3 regions of the Achromobacter sp. 1014246743 genome follow, and region 2 is predicted to be linked to each of the others. Evidence: predicted binding sites of a transcription regulator. Region 2 holds the regulator's gene; each other region holds the start of a gene.
What was found. Region 2 encodes LexA, which represses DNA repair genes until DNA is damaged. Its sites were predicted from a motif close to ACTGTATNNNNATACAGT; they were not measured.

Region 1: the regulator LexA is predicted to act here: its motif matches at 2,960-2,977, upstream of AC6LJ2_RS14045 (PA0069 family radical SAM protein).
Region 3: the regulator LexA is predicted to act here: its motif matches at 2,527-2,544, upstream of AC6LJ2_RS22785 (ATP-dependent helicase).

What each region holds. Positions count from the first base shown of each region.
Region 1 covers NZ_JCBANA010000029.1:16,779-24,005, forward strand. The annotation lists gene AC6LJ2_RS14030 (phosphoadenylyl-sulfate reductase) at 1-481, shown strand, start outside; gene cysD (sulfate adenylyltransferase subunit CysD) at 522-1,430, shown strand; gene AC6LJ2_RS14040 (sulfate adenylyltransferase subunit 1) at 1,473-2,771, shown strand; gene AC6LJ2_RS14045 (PA0069 family radical SAM protein) at 2,985-4,337, shown strand; gene AC6LJ2_RS14050 (hypothetical protein) at 4,438-4,902, shown strand; gene AC6LJ2_RS14055 (EamA family transporter) at 4,915-5,787, opposite strand; gene rplS (50S ribosomal protein L19) at 6,021-6,401, shown strand; gene AC6LJ2_RS14065 (CoA pyrophosphatase) at 6,525-7,227, shown strand, end outside.
Region 2 covers NZ_JCBANA010000020.1:68,208-75,434, reverse strand. The annotation lists gene AC6LJ2_RS10900 (amino acid aminotransferase) at 1-1,129, shown strand, start outside; gene lexA (transcriptional repressor LexA) at 1,301-1,951, shown strand; gene lon (endopeptidase La) at 2,127-4,577, opposite strand; gene clpX (ATP-dependent Clp protease ATP-binding subunit ClpX) at 4,831-6,129, opposite strand; gene clpP (ATP-dependent Clp endopeptidase proteolytic subunit ClpP) at 6,231-6,884, opposite strand; gene tig (trigger factor) at 6,889-7,227, opposite strand, start outside.
Region 3 covers NZ_JCBANA010000062.1:2,181-9,407, forward strand. The annotation lists gene AC6LJ2_RS22770 (phospholipase effector Tle1 domain-containing protein) at 1-1,298, shown strand, start outside; gene AC6LJ2_RS22775 (DUF3304 domain-containing protein) at 1,301-1,852, shown strand; gene AC6LJ2_RS22780 (DUF3304 domain-containing protein) at 1,936-2,427, shown strand; gene AC6LJ2_RS22785 (ATP-dependent helicase) at 2,589-4,685, shown strand; gene AC6LJ2_RS22790 (magnesium and cobalt transport protein CorA) at 4,787-5,794, shown strand; gene AC6LJ2_RS22795 (thermonuclease family protein) at 5,900-6,556, shown strand; gene AC6LJ2_RS22800 (ABC transporter substrate-binding protein) at 6,648-7,227, shown strand, end outside.

The DNA.
Region 1 (7,227 bases), on a different contig from region 2:
CACCGTGTATCGGCCGGTGGCGGCCGCCGTCGAGCAGCACGTGGCCGAGCACGGCGCCTTTGCCTTCTACGAAAGCGTGGACCTGCGCAAAGCCTGTTGCCAGATTCGCAAGGTCGAGCCGCTCAAGCGTGCGCTGGCCGGCCGGGGCGCCTGGATCACGGGTCAGCGGCGGGCGCAGTCGACCACGCGCGGCGAACTGCACCTGGAAGAAGACGACAAGACCTTCGGTCTCTACAAGTTCAACCCGCTGGCCGACTGGAGCGAAGCGGATGTCTGGGGCGTCATCCGCGCCCTGGGCATTCCCTACAACCCGTTGCACGACCAGGGCTATCCGTCCATCGGCTGCGAACCCTGTACCCGCGCGATCCGTCCGGGCGAAGACCTGAGGGCGGGGCGGTGGTGGTGGGAGTCGTCGGACTCCAAGGAATGCGGCCTGCACGCAGGCAACCGGGTCATCAGCGTCGTGCCGGAACGCGCGTGACGCTCGCCACCCATCAGAAATCTGTTTTAGGGGAATACCTATGTCCGCAGTGATCCAACGCAGCCACCTGGACTGGCTGGAATCGGAAGCCATATTCATCATGCGCGAGGTGGCCGCCGAGAGCGAAAAGCCCGTGCTGCTGTTTTCGGGCGGCAAGGACTCGGTGGTGCTGCTGCGCCTGGCCGAGAAGGCCTTTCGCCCCGGGCGCTTCCCGTTTCCGTTGATGCACATCGACACCGGCCACAACTTCGACGAGGTCATCGCCTTTCGCGATGCCCGCGCCGCCGAGCTGGGCGAGACGCTGATCGTGCGCAGCGTGGAAGACTCGATCAAGCGTGGCAGCGTGGTGCTGCGCCGCGAGACCGATTCGCGCAACGCGGCCCAGGCCGTGACGCTGCTGGAGGCGATCGAGGAATTCGGCTTTGACGCCTGCATCGGCGGCGCCCGCCGCGACGAGGAAAAGGCGCGTGCCAAGGAGCGCATCTTCTCGTTTCGTGACGAGTTCGGCCAATGGGACCCGAAGGCCCAGCGCCCGGAACTGTGGAGCCTGTTCAACACGCGGGTGCATCGCGGCGAGAACATGCGGGTGTTCCCGATCTCGAACTGGACCGAACTGGACGTCTGGCAATACATCCAGCGCGAGCAGCTGGCCCTGCCGCCCATCTATTTCAGCCATGAGCGCGAGGTGATCCGGCGCAAGGGCTTGCTCGTGCCCGTGACGCGCCTGACGCCGCCGCAGGACGGCGAGACGGTCGAGCGCCTGCCGGTGCGGTTCCGCACGGTGGGCGATATCTCCTGCACCTGCCCGGTGGCGTCCGGCGCCGCCGACACCGCCGCCATCATCGCCGAGACGGCCGTGACCGATATCACCGAGCGCGGCGCCACGCGCATGGACGACCAGACTTCCGAGGCCTCGATGGAGCGCCGCAAGAAAGAAGGCTATTTCTGATTGCACGAGCGGCCGGCGCAGCGCCGGCCACAGGGGACGCACATGAATGCAGTAAACGATTCTTTTCTTTCGGGCGCCGGCACGGGCGTGCTGCGCCTGATCACGGCCGGTTCGGTCGACGACGGCAAATCCACGCTGATCGGCCGCCTGCTGTATGACAGCAAGGGCGTGTTCGCCGACCAGCTGGATGCGATCTCGCGCGCCAAGTACAAGCGCGTGGCCGAAGGCGGCATCGACTTCTCGCTGCTGACCGATGGCCTGGAGGCCGAGCGCGAGCAGGGCATCACGATCGACGTGGCCTACCGCTACTTCTCGACGCCCGCCCGCAAGTTCATCATCGCCGACGCGCCGGGCCACGAGCAGTACACCCGCAACATGGTGACGGGCGCATCCACGGCGGACGTGGCGGTGATCCTGATCGACGCCACCCGCGCAGCCGATGGCAAGCTCTTGCCGCAGACCAAGCGCCACAGCACCATCGCTCGCCTGCTGGGCATCCGCCACATCGTGGTGGCGGTCAACAAGATGGATCTGGTGGACTGGGACCGCGCGGTGTTCGAGCGCATCCGCGACGCCTATGCCGACCTGGCGGGCAAACTCGGCATCGCGCACTTCGATGCGCTGCCGCTGTCAGCGCTGAATGGCGACAACGTGGTGACGCTGTCGGACAAGACGCCCTGGTACACGGGGCAGCCGCTGCTGACGCTGCTGGAATCGCTGGACCTGTCCGGCGATGGCCGCAGCGGCCCGCTGCGTTTTCCGGTGCAATGGGTGGCGCGCCACGATGGCGATCGCAAGGACGACTTCCGCGGCTATGCGGGCCGCATCGCCAGCGGCGTACTGCGTCCGGGCGACGAGATCGCCGTGCAGCCGTCGGGTGTGACGGCGCGCGTGCGCGAGGTGCGCGTGTTCGACCGCGTGCTCGATGAAGCGGTGGCCGGCGATTCGGTCACCTTGGTGCTGGACCGTGATGTCGACGTGTCGCGCGGCGACGTGATCGTGCACGCGCAGGCGCAAGCGCAAGTCGCGCGCGAGTTCGAAGCCGAGCTGTGCTGGCTCGACACGCAGCCGCTGAATCCTGCGCGCAAGTATTTGCTCAAGCATGGCACGCGACTGACATCGGCGAAGATTCGCGCGGTGCTGTCTCATCGCGATATCCACGAACTGCAGGAAGTGCAGAACACGGAAGGCACGCTGCGCATGAACGACATCGGTCGCGTCACGTTCACCACGCGTGAAGCGTTGGCGGTCGATCGATACGACGATGTGGCGGCGACCGGCGCCTTCATTTTGATCGACGAGGCCACGCATCAGACGGCGGCGGCGGGCATGCTTCGGTAAACCGCAGGCGGGCCGGAAAACAGCGTCCCATGGGTCGTGAAATGGGGTGTTGTTTTTATTCCAAACCTAATGCTGGTGCGGGTTTCCGGGCGATATCGCAAGATGAAATCGAATTCTCCGGACGGCGTCTTCGTCTTGCGGTAAAGTGGGGCTGTCTTACGAAAAGGCTTTTGGTGCTTGTCAAAACCACTGTGTTTTTGTACAGTAGTTTTCATGGCACGCACCGATCATTCTTTTCCCGCCGGTTCTGGGTCCCCGGCTGCCGCCCCCGCCGCCTTGCGCGGTCGGGGTGCGGTTACTAATGTTCGGCATCGCTTTCAGCGCGATGACCGCGTGCAGGTCGACGACGGCTGGTCCGCTTCGGGTCTTCCGGCTGATTTCGTCGATGCTGTCCCCGATATTTCCCCCAAAGTCATTCCCATCCTGCCCGACGCCCGACTGGCGCCCGCGGCCCCCAAGACGACCGTCACTGCCGAAGAAGCCCGCAAGATCCTGTCGCGCAATGATTCGCCCGACATTCCCTTCGACGTGGCAGTCAACCCGTACCGCGGGTGCGAACACGGCTGCGTCTACTGCTATGCCCGGCCCACCCATTCCTACCTGGGCTATTCCCCCGGGCTGGACTTCGAAACCCGCCTCGTGGCCAAGGCCAATGCGGTCCAGGCGCTGCGGGCCGAAATCAGCCGGCCGGGGTACAAGCCGTCGCCCATCAATATCGGGTCGGCTACCGACGCCTACCAGCCCATCGAGCGCGATTGGCGCCTGACGCGCGGCATGCTCGAACTGATGCTGGAAACCCGGCACCCGGTCACCATCGTCACCAAGAACGCGCTGGTCGCCCGTGACCTGGACCTCCTGGCTGCGCTGGCCGAACAGAAGCTGGTGGTGGTCTACATGAGCATCACCACGCTGGACGCCGGCATGGCCCGCACGCTGGAACCGCGCGCCGCCGCGCCCTGGCGCCGCCTGGAAGCCGTGCGCAACCTCACGGACGCCGGCGTGCCGGTCGGGGTGCTGGTGGCGCCCGTTATCCCGTTCATCAACGACGACGCCATGGAACACATCCTGCAGGAATCCAAGGCGGCCGGCGCGCATTACGCCAGCTACACCGTCATCCGGCTGCCCTGGGAAGTCAAAACCCTGTTCGAAGACTGGCTCAACGCACACTACCCGGATCGCGCCCAGCGCGTGCTGCACCGCATCGAAGACCTGCGCAATGGCCGTCGCAACGATCCCAACTTCGGCTCGCGCATGCGCGGCACCGGCATCTGGGCCGACCTGCTGCGCCAGCGGTTTGCCGTGGCCACCCGCAAGCTGGGCCTGAACCGCCATCGCCTGGCGCTGGATACCGACCGTTTCCAGCCGCCCTTGGCGGCGGGTGGCGCCGACTCCTTGTTTTCGGCGGCCGCCGGTGTGCCCGATTCCCCCGTTTTCCTATCCCCGGTTGGCGCGAAAGCGTCTTCAGGGGTCCCTTTTTCCAGCGTCCCGCCTGCGGGCGGCGCCTTGGTGCGCGGCGAGCGCCAATGGCGCGCCGTGGCTGCCGGGCAGCTGTCCTTATTTGACTGACGCCTGGGTGTCGGACGGCCGCTGTCGTCCGTCTGGCTGGGCCGCTGTTATTACCCGTCGATCCTGACTGTCGTTTTTACCGCGCTACCAAGGAGTTCCTATGAACACCGCTCAACTTTCCGTCCTGCCGGACGATCTTGCCGCCGTATCGCTGACCCCGCTGCGCCGCGCCGTGCAACGCGTTCGGACGTTTGGCGCCCGTTTCAGCGAACTGGACATGCCCTGGACGGCCGCGCCCGGGGCACGGGGGCAGGCGATGGACCTGACGTTGGGGGTGGGCGGCGTAGCGTCGTCCGGGACGGCCGCGGCCGATACCGGCAAGGGCAGCCGTTCCGGCACCCTGCCGGGCAAGTGGCCGTTTCCGCCGGCCGCGACCGATGTGGCGGTGCCCGCTGCCGGCAACGTCGTGCGCGGCCCGCGCGAACGCAGCCTGGGCAACGCCACGGTCGAGCCGGTGTCCGATCAGGTCAGCATCAAGAGCATGGTGGTGGATGTGGTGCTGGTGCTGGCGTGGGGCGCAATGATCCCCGCGCTGATGTGGCTGGGCGCCGCCGGCGGATTCTGACCCTCGCCGGGGTCAGGTCGACCCCAGCAGCACCACGCCGGCCAGAATCGCCAGGCAACCTGCCAGCCGGCCCGGGCCCACTTTCTCGCGCAAGAGGAACATGCCGGCCAGGGTGCCCAGCATCATCGACATTTCCCGCGCGGGGGCCACCAGGCTCAGTGGCGCGCCATTGCGCAGGGCATACAGCACCAGGATGTAGCCTAGCGGCGACAGCAGGCCCACGGCCAGCGCCAGGTGCCAGTGGCCGCGCATGGATTCCCAGGCCTGGGCGCGTCGGCGCAGCATGTGGGGAGTCATCATGGTGGTGCGGGTCACGCAGGTAAACCAGTCGAACAGCACCGGGCTGATCAACAGCACCTTCACGCCATAGGCGTCCACGACGGTGTAGGCGGCAATGAACAGTCCGATCACCATGCCCCAGCGCACGCCCACCCAGGCCTGGGGGTTGCGGAAAATCGACAGCCGACCTTGCGTGGCGATCAACAGCACGCCGATCACCACGCACAGCATGCCCGCGATGCCGGTGCCCGTGGCGGGTTCGCGCAGCAGCAAAAAGGCGCCGGTGGTCGAGAGCAACGGGCCGGTGCCCCGGGCGATCGGGTACACCACCGACAGGTCCGCCACCTGGTAGCCGCGCTGCAGGCACAGGCTGTAGCCCAGATGCAACAGGCTGGACGTCAAAATGGCCCCCACCACAGGCCAGGTCCATGTCATGCCGTCGTGCAGCAGCACCCACACCACCCAGGGTGCGTACAGCACCGAGGCGCATAGCCCGTAGGCAAACACGAAGGGGGCGCCCACCATGGCCGCGCGCTTGGCGAGTAGATTCCACGTTGCGTGGGCCATCGCCGCCAGGACGACCAATATCAGGGACGAATACGACATGGGGAAAGACAGCGTCTTGTGACGTGTTTGTTACAGGAACCGCTAGGGTACCGCAAAGCGATAGGCAGGCCTCCATGTTACCTGACGCCCCGGGCAAATTTTGGTGTAGAATCATTGGTTTGCCAAATCTCATCCTCTGCTTGCGGTACAAGGCCAATGGGTTTTAACGGCCTAACCAACATCGAACGGCAAAGCGTTTTAGTCCGCAAAGGCACGATGATCTAGGAGTTCTCATGAACCTTATCGCTATCCTGGAACAGGAAGAGATTGCCCGCCTGACCGGCGGCCAAGCCAAGCCTGAATTTGCTCCTGGTGACACCGTCATCGTGAGCGTGAACGTCGTTGAAGGCACCCGCAAGCGCGTGCAGGCCTTCGAAGGCGTCGTGATCGCCAAGCGCAACCGCGGCCTGAACTCCGCGTTCACCGTGCGCAAGATTTCGTCGGGTGAAGCCGTGGAACGTACGTTCCAGCTGTACTCGCCGCAAATCGCCGGCATCGAAGTCAAGCGCCGCGGCGACGTGCGCCGCGCCAAGCTGTACTACCTGCGCAACCGCTCGGGCAAGTCGGCGCGTATCAAGGAAAAGCTGGTCAGCAAGCAAGCCTCGGCGGCTTGATCGCTTATCGGCACACGGCCCTACCAGTGTCGGACGCACACGCCATCCAGCGTTTTCGTTCGGCACGGGTTTCCGGGTTAAAAAGGCACCTGCGAGGGTGCCTTTTTCTTATTGAAAAGCCGAATGTCTGATTCCTCGTCTTCTGCTCGGCCCAGGCGGCCGCTGGCGCGTCCCGGATTCGATCCGGCGTCGCAGCCATGGGTCGTCGCCAACGATTCCCTGCCGGCGGTGCCCGCCAACCTGCTGACCCCTGATCTGCTGCGCGGCACGCTCAGCCAGCCGTCCACCTGGACCCTGGAGCTGTCACGCGACAACGATCTGCGCTATCCCGGCCGCGAAGGCGTGCCTGTGCCGGCGGCCGTGCTGATCCCGCTGGTCACGCGTACCAACGGTGTGCACATCATGCTGACCCAGCGCGCTGCGCACCTGCATGACCATGCGGGGCAGGTCAGCTTTCCGGGCGGACGCATCGAAACCAGCGACGCCACCCCGATTGCCGCGGCGCTGCGCGAGGCGCAGGAAGAAACCGGTTTGCCCGCCAATCACGTCGAAGTGCTCGGCAGCATGCCGCCCTATCTGACGGCGACGGGGTTTTCGATCATTCCGGTGGTGTCGCTCGTGACACCCGGTTTCCAGTTGGCGCCTGATGCGTTCGAGGTGGCCGAGGTGTTCGAAGTGCCGCTGGCATTTCTGATGGACCCGGCCAACCACCGCCTGTACGAGGCGCGGCTGGACGATGGCCGGGTACGCCATTACTACGGCATGCCCTATGGCCGGCACTTCATCTGGGGGGCCACGGCCGGCATGTTGCGCAACCTTTACCACC
Region 2 (7,227 bases):
CGCGGATACCCGCCCCGGTAAAGTCAACCTGGGCGTTGGCGTGTACTACGACGACCAGGGCCGGATTCCCCTGCTGGGCGCGGTGCGCAAGGCCGAAATCGCCCGCATCGAAGCCGCCGCTGCCCGCGGCTATCTGCCGATCGAGGGCATCGCCGGCTACAACCAGGGCGCGCAAGCCCTGCTGATCGGCAAGGATTCCCCCCTGGTGACCGAAGGCCGCGTCCTCACCACCCAGGCCCTGGGCGGCACCGGCGCCCTCAAGATCGGCGCCGACTTCCTGCGCCAGCTGCTGCCGACCGCCAAGGTCCTGATCAGCGACCCCAGCTGGGAAAACCACCGCGCGCTGTTCGAACGCGCCGGCTTCGAAGTCGGCACCTACGCCTACTACGATGCCGCCACCCGTGGCCTGAATTTCGATGGCATGCTGGCCGCGCTGAAGGCCGCGCCGGCCCAGACCGTCGTCGTGCTGCACGCTTGCTGCCACAACCCCACGGGCGTGGACCCCACCTTCGAACAATGGCAGCAGATCGCCGCCGTCGTGAAGGAAAACAACCTGGTCCCGTTCCTGGACATCGCCTACCAGGGTTTCGGCGAAGGCCTCAAGGAAGATGCCGCCGTCGTGCGCCTGTTCGCCGACCTGAACATGACCATGTTCATCAGCTCGTCGTTCTCGAAGTCGTTCTCGCTGTACGGCGAGCGCGTCGGCGCCCTGACCGTCGTGGCCGGCAGCAAAGACCAGGCCACCCGCGTCCTGAGCCAGCTCAAGCGCGTCATCCGCACCAACTATTCCAACCCGCCCACCCACGGCGGCACGATCGTCTCGACGGTGCTGAACACGCCTGAACTGTTCGCCATGTGGGAACAGGAACTCGGCGCCATGCGCGACCGTATCCGCCTGATGCGCAAGCAACTGGTCGAGAAAATCAAGGAACACGGCGGCAAGCAGGACTTCAGCTTCGTGCTGCAGCAACGCGGCATGTTCTCGTACTCGGGCCTGACCTCGGCCCAGGTCGACCGCCTGCGCGAAGAGCATGGCGTCTATGCCGTCTCCAGCGGCCGCATCTGCGTTGCCGCCCTGAACAGCGGCAACATCGACCAGGTCGCCAAGGGCATCGCCGCGGTGCTGTAAAGCGCCTCGCACTGCCGGCACCAGCCAGACGGGACCTTCGGGTCCCGTTTTCATTGCCCGCGATTTATGGGTCTCTTGCCCTGGCGCTCGACACCCGCTTGCTTTTTTGCGTTATGTCCCCCAGAATGCTGCTGTATATATGTACAGTCCGACCCCAAACGGATCATCGCCATGGCCAGCAAACTCACTGATCGTCAACAGCAAATCCTGGACCTCATCCGGCAAACCGTCGCGCGCACGGGCTTTCCGCCCACCCGCGCCGAAATTGCCTTGGCCCTGGGATTTCGCTCGCCCAACGCGGCCGAAGACCATCTCAAGGCCCTGGCCCGCAAAGGCGCCATTGAGCTCACGGCCGGCGCCTCGCGCGGCATCCGCCTGAAAGACGCCTCGGCCGCCCCGACGCAAGCCGCCCTGCCCCTGCCGGGCCTGGCGCAGTTGCTGCTGCCGTTGGTAGGCCGGGTGGCCGCCGGCAGCCCCATCCTGGCCGCCGAACACGTCGAACGCGAAATCGGCGTCGACTCCAGCCTGTTCGCCCAGGCACCCGACTACCTGCTCAAGGTGCGCGGCATGAGCATGCGCGATGCCGGCATCCTCGAAGGCGACCTGCTCGCCGTCAAGAAGGCCTCCGAAGCCCGCAACGGCCAGATCGTGGTGGCCCGCCTGGGCGACGACGTCACCGTCAAGCGCCTGCAGCGCCAGCACGGCCGTATCGAACTGCTGCCCGAAAACCCCGACTTCGACACCATCGTGGTCGAAGCCGACCAGGAATTCGCGCTCGAAGGCATCGCGGTCGGCCTGATCCGCACCCACGCACTGCATTGATGCACCACTGAACCGCGCCTGGCTGGCCTCGCAGGCCGTTCCAGGTTCTCTATACGGCTCCCGCCCGGCCAGCGTCGCCGAGACACGCCGCAGTGCGGCCAAGCCTAAAAAAGAAACCCCGCCAAGGCGGGGTTTCTTGTTGAAGGCGCCGCAAGCAGCGCCTCTCGGGCCAGCATCAGTGCTTGAGCACCGGGTCCGTCGAGCCCGGCTCGGCCGGCTTGGCCACCAGCGGTTCCTTCACCGCCTCGTCTTCGGCCAGCGGCTCGGGCAGGCGTTCCAGGGCCAGTTCCAGCACCTTGTCGATCCAGCGCACCGGCACGATCTCGAGATGGTTCTTGACGTTGTCCGGGATCTCCGCCAAATCCTTGACGTTTTCTTCCGGGATCAAGACCGTCTTGATGCCACCGCGGTGAGCGGCCAACAGCTTTTCCTTCAAGCCGCCGATCGGCAGGACTTCGCCACGCAACGTGATTTCGCCCGTCATGGCGACATCGGCGCGCACCGGGATGCGCGACAGCGCCGACACCATGGCCGTGGTGATCGCAATACCCGCAGACGGACCGTCCTTGGGCGTCGCGCCTTCCGGCACGTGCACGTGCATGTCATGCTTCTCGAACACGCTGTCTGCAAAGCCCAGGCGACGGGCGCGTGAGCGCACCACCGTACGAGCCGCTTCGACCGATTCCTTCATCACGTCGCCCAGCGAACCGGTGCGTTGGATCACGCCCTTGCCGGGCATGTCCGCCACTTCGATCGTGAGCAGGTCGCCACCGACTTCCGTCCAGGCCAGGCCGGTCACTTGACCGATCTGGTTTTCCTTTTCGGCCATGCCGAAGGTGTAGCGGCGCACGCCGAGGTAGTCGCTCAGGTTGTCGCCCGTGACATTGACCGGCTTGACCTCGAGGGTCTTGCCTTCGGCCTTGGCACGATCGGTCTGGGTCAGCAATTGCTTGATGACTTTGCGGCAGATCTTGCCCACTTCGCGCTCGAGCGCACGCACACCGGCTTCGCGGGTGTAGTAGCGCACGATGTCGCGCAAGGCGCTGTCGTCGACGGTAAGCTCGGTATCCTTCACGCCGTTGTTCTTCATCAGCTTGGGCAGCAGATGGTCGCGGGCGATGTGGATCTTTTCTTCCTCGGTGTAACCCGACAGGCGGATCACTTCCATGCGGTCCAGCAGCGCCGGCGGAATGTTCAGCGTGTTGCTGGTCGCCACGAACATGACGTCGGACAGATCGAAGTCAACCTCGATGTAGTGGTCCTGGAACGTGTGGTTCTGTTCAGGATCCAGCACTTCGAGCAGCGCCGACGAGGGATCGCCACGGAAATCCATGCCCAGCTTGTCGATTTCGTCGAGCAGGAACAAGGGATTGCGCACGCCGACCTTCGACATGTTCTGGACGATCTTGCCCGGCATCGAACCGATGTAGGTCCGACGATGGCCGCGGATCTCGGCTTCGTCGCGCACGCCACCCAGGGCCATGCGCACGAACTTGCGGTTCGTGGCCTTGGCGATGGACTGGCCGAGCGAGGTCTTGCCGACGCCCGGAGGGCCGACCAGGCACAGGATAGGCGCCTTGACCTTGTCCACGCGCTGTTGCACGGCAAGGTATTCAAGGATGCGTTCCTTCACCTTTTCCAGGCCGTAGTGGTCGTTGTCCAGTACGGTCTCGGCGTTGGCGATGGAATTGTTGATCTTGCTCTTCTTTCTCCAGGGGAGGTTGATGAGCGTATCGATGTAGTTGCGCACCACGGTGGCTTCGGCCGACATGGGCGACATGAGCTTGAGCTTCTTGAGCTCGGCATCGGCTTTTTTACGTGCCTCTTTGGGCATGTGGGCAGCGATGATCTTCTTTTCGAGCTCTTCGATGTCCGCGCCTTCTTCGCCCTCGCCCAACTCTTTCTGAATGGCCTTGACCTGCTCATTCAGGTAGTAGTCGCGCTGGCTCTTTTCCATCTGCTTCTTCACGCGGCCGCGAATCCGCTTCTCGACCTGGAGAATGTCGATTTCGGTTTCCAGCTGCGTGAGCAAGCCTTCAAGGCGTTCGGAGGTGCCGACGATCTCGAGCATCTTCTGCTTCTGCTCGAGTTTCAGCGGAAGATGCGCGGCGATCGTATCGGCCAGGCGACCGGCGTCATCGATGCCGGCGAGCGAGGTCAGGATCTCCGGAGGGATCTTCTTGTTCAGTTTGACGTATTGCTCGAACTGGGCAACGATCGCGCGGCGCAGGGCTTCGGTTTCGGAGCCCTGGACGGCATCCGGTTCGATCGGCGTGACCTGGCACGTAAAGTGCGAATCGGCGTCTTCGATGCTGTTGATGCGGGCACGCTGGGTACCCTCGACCAGCACCTTGACGGTGCCGTCGGGCAGCTTGAGCATCTGCAGGATGCCGGCGACGCAGCCGATCTCGTAGACGTCTTCGGGGGTGGGATCATCCTTGCCGGCGGACTTTTGGGCCACCAGCATGATGCTCTTGCCCGCTTCCATCGCAACCTCGAGCGCGCGGATCGAGCGCGGACGGCCGACGAACAGCGGGATGACCATGTGCGGAAACACCACGACATCGCGCAGCGGCAGCAGGGGAAGGTCGATCGGGTCGGAAGGCAGGGTCTGGCTGGCAGACATAGGAGGTTCCTCGGTATGACTCGGCGTATCGGGGACAGGATGCCCGGGTATACCCGGGCATCTTCGTCAGTTACGTCTGTTATGGGAACAATAGCCGAAAATTCAAGATCCCGGCTGCCGGATAAACAAAACGGCAAAAAAAACAGCGGCCGGTTTCCCTTGTTTTCTTGGACACGCCCCGGGACCATCCGTTCAAGGTCAGGCCCCGAGGTAAAAAAACCCGTTACGAGAACGGGTTTTTCTGAAATAACCGTCAGGCCGCGGCGTCGCGGACTTCTCCGCGCTCGGGCTTTTCGGCGGCGCTTTCTTCGTCCGCGTAGATCAGCAAGGGCTTGCCCTCGCCTTCGATCGCGCCTTCGTCCAGCACCACGCGCTTGACGTTGCCTTGCGACGGCAGGTCATACATGGTGTCGAGCAGCGCCTGCTCGATGATGGAGCGCAGGCCGCGGGCGCCGGTCTTGCGCTTGAGCGCCTTGCGGGCGATCGCCTTCAAGGCTGCCGGGCGCACGTCCAGCTCGGCGCCTTCCATGGCGAACAGCTTCTGGAACTGCTTGAGCAAGGCGTTCTTGGGCTCGGTCAGGATCTGGACCAGGGCCGCTTCGTCGAGTTCGTCCAGCGTGGCGACCACCGGCAGGCGGCCGACCAGCTCGGGAATGAGGCCGAACTTGATCAGGTCTTCGGGTTCGACTTCCGAGAACAGCTCGCCCACGCCGCGTTCGGACTTGGCGCGCACGGAGGCCGAGAAGCCGATGCCCGACTTTTCGGTGCGGTCGCGGATGACTTTTTCGAGTCCGTCGAAGGCGCCGCCGACGATGAACAGGATGTTGGTCGTATCAACCTGGACGAAGTCCTGGTTGGGGTGCTTGCGCCCGCCCTGCGGCGGCACGGAGGCCACCGTGCCTTCGATGAGCTTGAGCAAGGCCTGTTGCACGCCCTCGCCCGACACGTCGCGGGTGATGGACGGGTTGTCGGACTTGCGGGAAATCTTGTCGATTTCGTCGATGTAGATGATGGCGCGCTGCGCCTTCTCGACTTCGTAGTTGCAGTTCTGCAGCAACTTCTGAATGATGTTTTCGACGTCTTCGCCCACGTAACCGGCTTCGGTCAGCGTGGTGGCGTCGGCCATGACGAACGGCACGTTCAGCATGCGCGCCAGCGTCTGCGCCAGCAACGTCTTGCCCGACCCGGTGGGGCCGATCAGCATGATGTTGCTCTTGGACAACTCGACTTCGTCGCCCTTGATTTCGCCGTGGCGAATGCGCTTGTAATGGTTGTAGACGGCCACCGCCAGCATGCGCTTGGGCGAGGTTTGCCCAATGACGTACTGGTCGAGGAACGTCTTGATCTCAGCCGGAGTGGGCAGTTCGGAACGAATCGCCGCGCGCGCGGTAGCCTGCGCTTCCTCGCGGATGATGTCGTTGCACAGGTCTATGCATTCATCGCAGATGAATACCGACGGACCCGCGATCAGCTTGCGGACTTCGTGCTGGCTTTTATTGCAAAACGAGCAATGCAGCACTTTTGCGTCTGCCGATCCCTTTTTTTCAGGCATATGTAGTCGTATCTCAGGTAAAGAAGCGCCGGACCGGGTAAACGGCCCGGCGCCTGCGCTTACTCAAACGTGGCAGCAGCGGGTCGGACTCAACCGGGAAGTCAGCCTTCCGAACGGGAGGTCATCACCTTGTCCACCAGTCCATACGATACCGCATCTTCGGCGGACATGAAGTTGTCACGTTCCGTGTCCAGGCCGATGCGCTCGATCGACTGGCCGGTGTTGTCGGCCAGGATGCGATTGAGACGCTCGCGCAGGTCCAGGATCTCGCGAGCCTGGATCTGGATGTCGGAGGCCTGCCCCTGGGCGCCGCCCGAGGGCTGGTGGATCATGATGCGCGAGTTGGGCAAGGTGAAACGCTTGCCCTTCTTGCCAGCCGCCAGCAGGAAGGCGCCCATGCTGGCCGCCAGGCCGGTGCACAGGGTCGACACGTCCGGCTTGATGAACTGCATGGTGTCGTAGATGGCCATGCCCGCGTACACCGACCCGCCAGGCGAGTTGATGTACAGGGAAATGTCCTTGTCAGGATTCTCCGATTCCAGGAACAGCAACTGCGCGACGACCAGGTTGGCCGTTGCGTCGTTGACCGGGCCCACCAGGAAAATGAGCCGCTCGCGGAGCAGACGCGAATAGATGTCGTAGGCGCGCTCGCCGCGCCCCGACTGCTCGATCACCATGGGAATGTAGCCCAGGCCGGTGGGGGTCACCGAAGACCCGCCATTCATTGCCGCATAGAAATCGGTGAATCTCTGCATAGTGTTACGCCATCCCCATCAACTGATCGAAAGGCACCTTTTCTTCGGTGACCTTGGCCTTGTCCAGAACGTGTGCCACGACGTTGTCTTCGAGCACGATAGCTTCGATTTCAGCACGACGTTGACGGTCAGCCAGGTAATAGCTGACAACCTGGGCGGGTTGTTCGTAGTTTTCCGCGAATTCTTCGATGCGGGCACGAACCTGTTCCGGCTTGGCTTGCAGCTGGGCTTGCTTGACCAGTTCGGACACCAGCAGACCCAGGCGCACGCGGCGCTCGGATTCGGTCGAGAAGGCTTCGGCGGGGATCGGCACGGACTCGGCGTTCGGCACGCCGCGTTGCTT
Region 3 (7,227 bases), on a different contig from region 2:
AAGGAATGTCTTTTTACACCCCTCGCGGAGACGGCGTCTTGCGCCTTGGGGGCATTCCTGTGGTCATCGATTTCATGGGCTTGTACGACACCGTGGCCTCGGCCGGCATTGCACAGTCGGCGCCTGGCGAATTGTGGGACGGCCACGGCGCGTGGGCAAGCAAGGAAGACATGGAAGTTCCAAGTATGGTCACTCGCTGCGTCCATATGGTCGGGGCGCACGAAGTGCGAGGATCATTTCCGCTGGACTTGATTGATGGTCGTGGCTTTGAAGAGATCGTCTATCCGGGGGTGCATTCAGACGTGGGAGGCGGCTACAAGCCTGCAGAGCAAGGCCGAGGGATGGCGGATAACGATAAGCTGTCGCAAATTCCTCTGTGCGATATGTATCGGGAAGCCGTGACGGCCGGCGTACCCTTGAGGTTGCACACGGCGCCTGCTCGCGACAAGGCCCGGTTTGAAGTGTCGGCCAACCTGCGCAATGCATTCAATGCTTACGTCGAGAACACTCGCGACATATCCAATGGGCAATCATCGACCCGCCGAATCATGTACAACCACTACGTTCAGTATGTGCGCTGGCGACGCTTTCGTGTTGATCGCGGGCCTGAGTGGCTGGGCGGCATTCCCAGTGCGCTGCGGGCCAAGGCGAACAATCCTCAGGACTACGAGGATCTGGTGCAAGCCAACGACGAGTTGCTGCTGGAGGTTCGAACGTTGACTGCGAACAATGCGCTTGAACGCAGCTCAACCCCGAATGTGATGCCGGGTGCGGAAGGCGCTCGGCTCTATGACAGTGTCATGTTGGCATTGCGAGGCAACAAAGAGAAGATGTGGCTGGATCAGATGCGCACCGTCTGGAACCTTCCTGGCAGGCCCGTCGCCGCGGTGATTGATCTTCTGGACAATTATGTGCACGATTCAAGGGCCTGGTTCAAGCCTCTGGGCAAGGATGACGACGTGTGGATGAGCATCCAGCGTGATCGTCTCAAGCAACTGGACCAGCGTGAAAAGCTGGCCGAACAATATGTATCGACCGGTCGGGCTGACCTGGCCTGGCCACTGATGCCCAGCAAGGAAGAGCGGGCAGAGTTGGTTGCCTATCGAGCAAATCCCAATGCCGTGCCATTGCAGGCCGGTGGACGGGAGTTTTACTCTCAATGGGGCTATTTGCGCTGGCGCTCTGTCTACGCCAATCCTCAGGTTCGGGCGCAACGGGAGGCGCAGCAGGACCGGGAGAATACGCAGCGTGCTCTGCAGAATATGCCAATAAACTTCAACGCCATTCCGCGATTCTGAGTATGCAGAAAATCAATTTTCTGATCAGCCTGTTCACTCGACTTCGCTCGCTTCGTTGGGGATGCTCTTTAGCCTTTTGCATGGCGTTGATAGGGCAGCCTGTGGCTGGTTGGACGCAGTCCATGCCTATTCCCGCAACGCTTGGCGTGCGGTTAGGCATCATCAATTACCTTGACGAAGGTTTGAGTCCCGTCTTCATCAATCGTGCATGGGCGGGAAGTGCTCGTGCGCAGGCTTACACATCCAGCACTTGCTGCGTTGCCATTGCGACCGAGTGGAAGCCGGGAATGACAATGAGGGTGGAGTGGAATTCTGATTCGATGTTTTATCGTGGCGAGAATGATCTATTGGTTCGCGATGTTCCGGTCATGCCATACGAGCCGTTTCACGATGGTTATGTCTGGGCCATTTTTCTGCCTGGTGGAGAGGTGCGGCTGCAACCATCACGCTCTCGTCCTGGCGCGGAAGGCTTTTTGTTGGGGTTGCCTCCACCCGGCGAGGCGACCGAGGCGGAATTGAAGCAGTTCATCGAAAAGACCCAACCCAAGCAGTAGGCATGCGCCCGAGCATACGGATTCTTCGTTCACGTGCACGCGGTCAGTCGCTACACGGCAGTGCCCGTCTGATTCGCCGATCTATGTTGGCAATGTTCCTGGGCGCTTCAAGCCTGATCGCTGGTCTGGCTTCGACACAGCCCGTGCCGACCCCCGAGGCGCTTGCTGTTCGATTGGGTATCGTCAATTATCTGGATGAGGGCTTGAGCCCGGTTTTCATCAATCAAGCGTGGGCAGGCACCGCTCGTGCGCAGGCTTACACATCCAGCACTTGCTGTGTTTCCCTGCCAAGGGAGTGGGTGCCGGGCATGACGATGCGGATCGAATGGAACTCCGATTCCATGTTCGAGCGCGGGCAGGATGCGTTGACGGTACGAGACGCGCCGGTCTTGCCTTACGACATTTCCTATAGCGGCTATGTTTGGGCGATTTTCTTGCCTGGGGGTGAAGTGCGTGTACAGCCTTCAGCGTCTGGGCCTGGCGCTGTGGGCTTTTTGCCGGGACTGCCTCCACCCGGCGAGGCGACCGAGGCGGAATTGAAGCAGTTCATCGAAAAGACCCAACCCAAACCTTGAGTCGTCCGGGCGCCGAGCGACCGTCGCGCTACCCGTCCTCGTTTCTTCCCCCGTCCCCGCCAGACTCCCGCCGGGACATTGCCCGCGGCTGGTATGATGCCTGGATATATAACCAGTTGTCAGGCCGACCTTTCCGCGCCTGGCTGCCAGCCCCGCGCGCCATGTCCGACCCGACCCTTCCGCCTTCCAACAGCCGTCCCGACCCCTTGGCCGACCTGAATCCGGCCCAGCGCGAGGCCGCCGAATTCGGCGTGGCCGGCACGGGCGACGACGGTCCCCTGCTGGTCATCGCCGGGGCGGGGTCAGGCAAGACCAACACCTTGGCGCACCGGGTCGCTCACCTGATCCTGAACGGCGCCGACCCGCAGCGCATGCTGCTGTTGACGTTCTCGCGCCGCGCCGCCCAGGAAATGGAGCGCCGCGTGGGGTCGGTGCTGCAACGGGTCATGAACCTGCGCGGCACCCAGCAGGCGCCGTCGCTGCCATGGGCGGGTACGTTCCACGCCATCGGAGCGCGCCTTTTGCGCGATTGCGCCCAGCGCATCGGCCTGTCCGACGCCTTTACCATCCATGACCGGGGCGATGCCGAAGACCTGATGGGCATGGTTCGCCACGAGCTTGGGCTGTCGTCCACCAAGTCGCGCTTTCCGCTCAAGGGCACCTGCCTGGCGATCTATTCGCGGGTGGTCAACAGCCAGACGCCGGTGGCCGACGTGCTGCACAGCGTGTTCCCGTGGTGCGCGCAGTGGGAAGACGAGCTCAAGAGCCTGTTTCGCGGCTACGTGGCGGCCAAGCAGGACCAGCAGGTGCTCGATTACGACGACCTGCTGTTGTACTGGGCCGAAATGATGGGCGATGCGGCCATTGCCGCCGACGTCGGCGGGCGCTTCGACCATGTGCTGGTGGACGAATACCAGGACACCAACCGCCTGCAATCGGCCATTCTGCTGGCCATGAAGCCCGACGGCCGCGGCCTGACGGTGGTGGGCGATGACGCCCAGTCCATCTATTCGTTTCGCGCCGCCACGGTGCGCAATATCCTGGATTTCCCCACGCAGTTTCCCAAGCCGGCGCGGGTCATCACGCTGGACCGCAATTACCGCTCGACCCAGCCCATTCTCACCGCGTCCAACGCGGTCATCGGCCTGGCGACCGAGCGCTACGCCAAAGACCTCTGGACCGACCGCACGTCGTCGCAACTGCCCGAACTGGTCACCGTCAGCGACGAAGGCGGGCAGGCCCGCTGGGTGGCCGATCAGGTGCTGGCCCAGCGCGAGGGCGGGGCCACGCTGAAGTCGCAGGCCGCGCTGTTTCGCACGTCCAGTCACAGTGCAGCGCTTGAACTGGAACTGACCCGCCGCAATATCCCGTTCGTCAAATTCGGCGGGCTGCGCTTCCTGGAAGCGGCCCACGTCAAGGACCTGCTGTCGCTGTTGCGCTGGGCCGAAAACCCGCGCGGCCGCATGGCGGGTTTTCGCGTGGCGCAGTTGTTGCCCGGCATCGGGCCGGCCACCGCCGGCAAGCTGATGGACGCCATGGCGCAGTCGGCCGAGCCGCTGCGTGCGCTGCGCGAATTCAAGCCGGGTGCGGCGGCCCAGGCCGAGTGGGGCGCGTTTGCCGATACGTATGCCGCGCTCGCCGACCCGGGCCTGCGCTGGCCGGCCGACGTCGACCTGGCGCTGCGCTGGTACGCCGGCCAGCTCGAACGCCTGTACGACGACGCCCGGGTGCGCAAGACCGACCTGGACCAGCTGGTGCGCATTGCCGCCGGCTATCCGTCGCGCGAGCGTTTCCTGACCGAACTGACGCTGGACCCGCCCGATGCCACCAGCGACGAATCCGGCGCCCCGTCGCGCGACGAAGACTACATGATCCTGTCCACCATCCATTCGGCCAAGGGCCAGGAATGGAAGGCCGTGTACGTGCTGAACGTGGTCGATGGCTGCATACCGTCCGACATGAGCACCGGCACGGCCGAGGAAATCGAAGAAGAGCGCCGCCTGCTGTACGTGGCCATGACGCGCGCCAAGGAACGCCTGCAACTGATCGTGCCGCAGCGCTTCTATGTGCACCAGCAGACCGGCATGGGCGACCGCCATGTGTACGGGTCGCGCACCCGCTACATCACCAACGCCATGCTGCCGCTGTTCGACCACCTGCCCAAGCTGCCCGACCTGCCGGGCGGGCCGCGCGAACCCCGGCAGCCGCAGGCGCCGCAGGTGGACGTGGCCAAGCGGGTGCGCAGCCTGTTCGCCTAGCAGGGGGGGGCCTCGGCCAGGGCTGAACAGCGGCGCTGGGCTATCATCGCCCCATACCGATACGCTGTTTCCGCAAGGGCTCGCATAGCCGGAGGATGCCTATGTCTACCGAAGAAATCGTCGCCACCGATCCGCATAAAGGCGAGGTCGTGGCGTCCATTGCCTATGTGAACGGCCGGCGCGAGCGCGAGGTGCCCATCGAAGAAGTGGGCCAGTACGTCAACCAGGACCGCAGCATGCTGTGGGTGGGCCTGCGCAATCCCGGCCCCGAACTGCTGGGCCAGGTGGCCCGCGAGCTGGGCGCCTGCGACAAGAACCAGGAAGAAATGCTGGAGCCGCACCGCCGGCCCAAGATCATCGACTACGGCAACATGGTGCTCATCGTGGCCATCACGGTCGAGGTCGAAGCCGAACGCCCTATCTTCGGCGAAACCCAATTCCTGATCGGCGAAGGCTTCCTGGTCACGGTGCGGCGCGGCGCCACCGCCGGCCACAGCCCCTTGCGCGAACGCCTGGAAGCCTCGCCCGACCTGCTCAAGCGCGGCAGCGACTACGTGGCCTCCGAACTGCTGGACTGGCTGGTGGACCGCTACGTGGCCGCCGCCGGCAAGATCGAATCGGTGGTCGAGGGCGCCGAGCAGAAGCTGCTGATCCGCGGCGCGAAAGATTCCGATATCCGCAAGCTCTATCGCCAGCGCCGCGACCTGTTGCGCATCCACACCGTGGTGTCGCCGCTGGTCGAGATCAGCCGCCGCCTGGCGCGCGTCGAGATGTCGGCCGTGGACGAACACGCCCGGCCGTATTTCGGCGAAGTGGCCGACCGCGTGTCGCGCGTCGATGAACTGTTCAACGCGCTGCGCGAATCGCTGGCCTTCGCGTTTGAAGCCAGCCTGATGATCGGCCAGGCCGCGCAGAACGACACCACGCGCAAGCTGGCGTCCTGGGCCGCCATCCTGGCCGTGCCTACGGCCATCGCCGGCATCTACGGCATGAACTTCAAGTTCATGCCCGAGCTGGAATCCCCGTATGGCTATCCCGTCACCCTGGGGGTGATCGCGTCGGTCTGTTCCTTCCTGTACTGGCGTTTCCGCAAGTCGGGCTGGCTCTAGACCTGCCAGGCCGGCAGGGCGCCGGCGCCGGGTGAGCCGCGCCTTGCCTGCGCCGCCCGGGCTTGTGGCACACTGCCTCTCGTTTCTTTATCCGGAGCCCGGCCCGTGCGCGGCAAATCTCCTTTTGGCGGCGCCAGCAAGCTGACCGCCCTGATCGTCGCCCTGGTCCTGGCCGCGGCCGGCGCTATCGTCAACTGGCTGCAGCCGTCGGGGCAGGGCGGCCAGCGGCCCGGCGCCAGTGCGCCGGCCTCCCAACGCACACCCGGGGCAGCCCCCGCAGGCGGCGTGCCGAGCGGCAGCTATACCTTGACCGGCATGATCGTCAACGTGGCCGACGGCGATACCGTCACGCTGCGCGTGCCCGACGGCCAACGCCGCATCCGCCTGGACAGCATCGATGCGCCCGAAGAGGGCCATGGCGCCGACCAGCCCGGCCAGCCCTATGCCGAGGCCGCCCGCAAGAACCTGGCCGACCTGGTGGCCGGCAAGACCCTGACCGCGCAGTGCTACGAAAAAGACCAGTACGGCCGCGAAGTGTGCGCCCTGATCCTGGAAGATGGCCGCTCGGCCAACCGCCTGCAGGTCGAAGCCGGCTACGCCTGGGCCTACACGGCCCGCCAGGGCGCCTATCTGCACGACCAGGCCATGCCCGGCCTGCAACGCCAGGCCAAGGCCGCCGGCCGCGGCCTGTGGGCGGGCAAGGACCCCGTGCAACCCTGGAAGTGGCGCTACGACTGTTGGCGCCAGCGCCAGTGCGGCTGACCCCCCGGCAGAACCCTAAGGGGATGCCTGGGTACTGGGGCAGGGGCACCTTTGCTATTCTCTGTCGCACTGAATAGAAGGAAAGGTTTCCATGCTTGCTTTGAAGCGGCTTTGGGCGGCGGCCATGCTGCTGTTGCTGGCGTTGGCGGGCTGCTCCCAGGAAAGCAGCCCCATCAACAGCCCGTACCCGTCCGGCGCCGAAGGCCAGAACACCCTGTATTCCGCCTTCGTCAAGCGTTCGCCCAAGTACCTGGACCCGGCCAGCTCTTATTCCGGCGACGAAACCCCTTATACCTACAGCATCTATGAGACGCTCTACGGGTACCACTACCTCAAGCGGCCCTACGAACTGATTCCCCGGGCCGCGGCGTCCATTGACCCGCCGGTCTACCTGGATGCGCAGGGCAAGGTCCTGCCGGCCGACGCGCCGGGCGAGCAGATCGCCGAAAGCGTCTACGACATCAAGATCAAGCCCGGCGTGCGCTTCGCGCCGCACCCGGCCTTTGCCCGCAAGACCGACGGCAGCTACGACTACTTCCCGCTGTCGCCGGAAGACCTCGAAGACAAATACGCCATTCCCGACTTTCCCCGCACCGGCACGCGCGAGCTGGTCGCCGACGACTACGTCTACGCCTTTCGCCGCCTGGCCAGCCCACGGGTGGTGTCGCCCA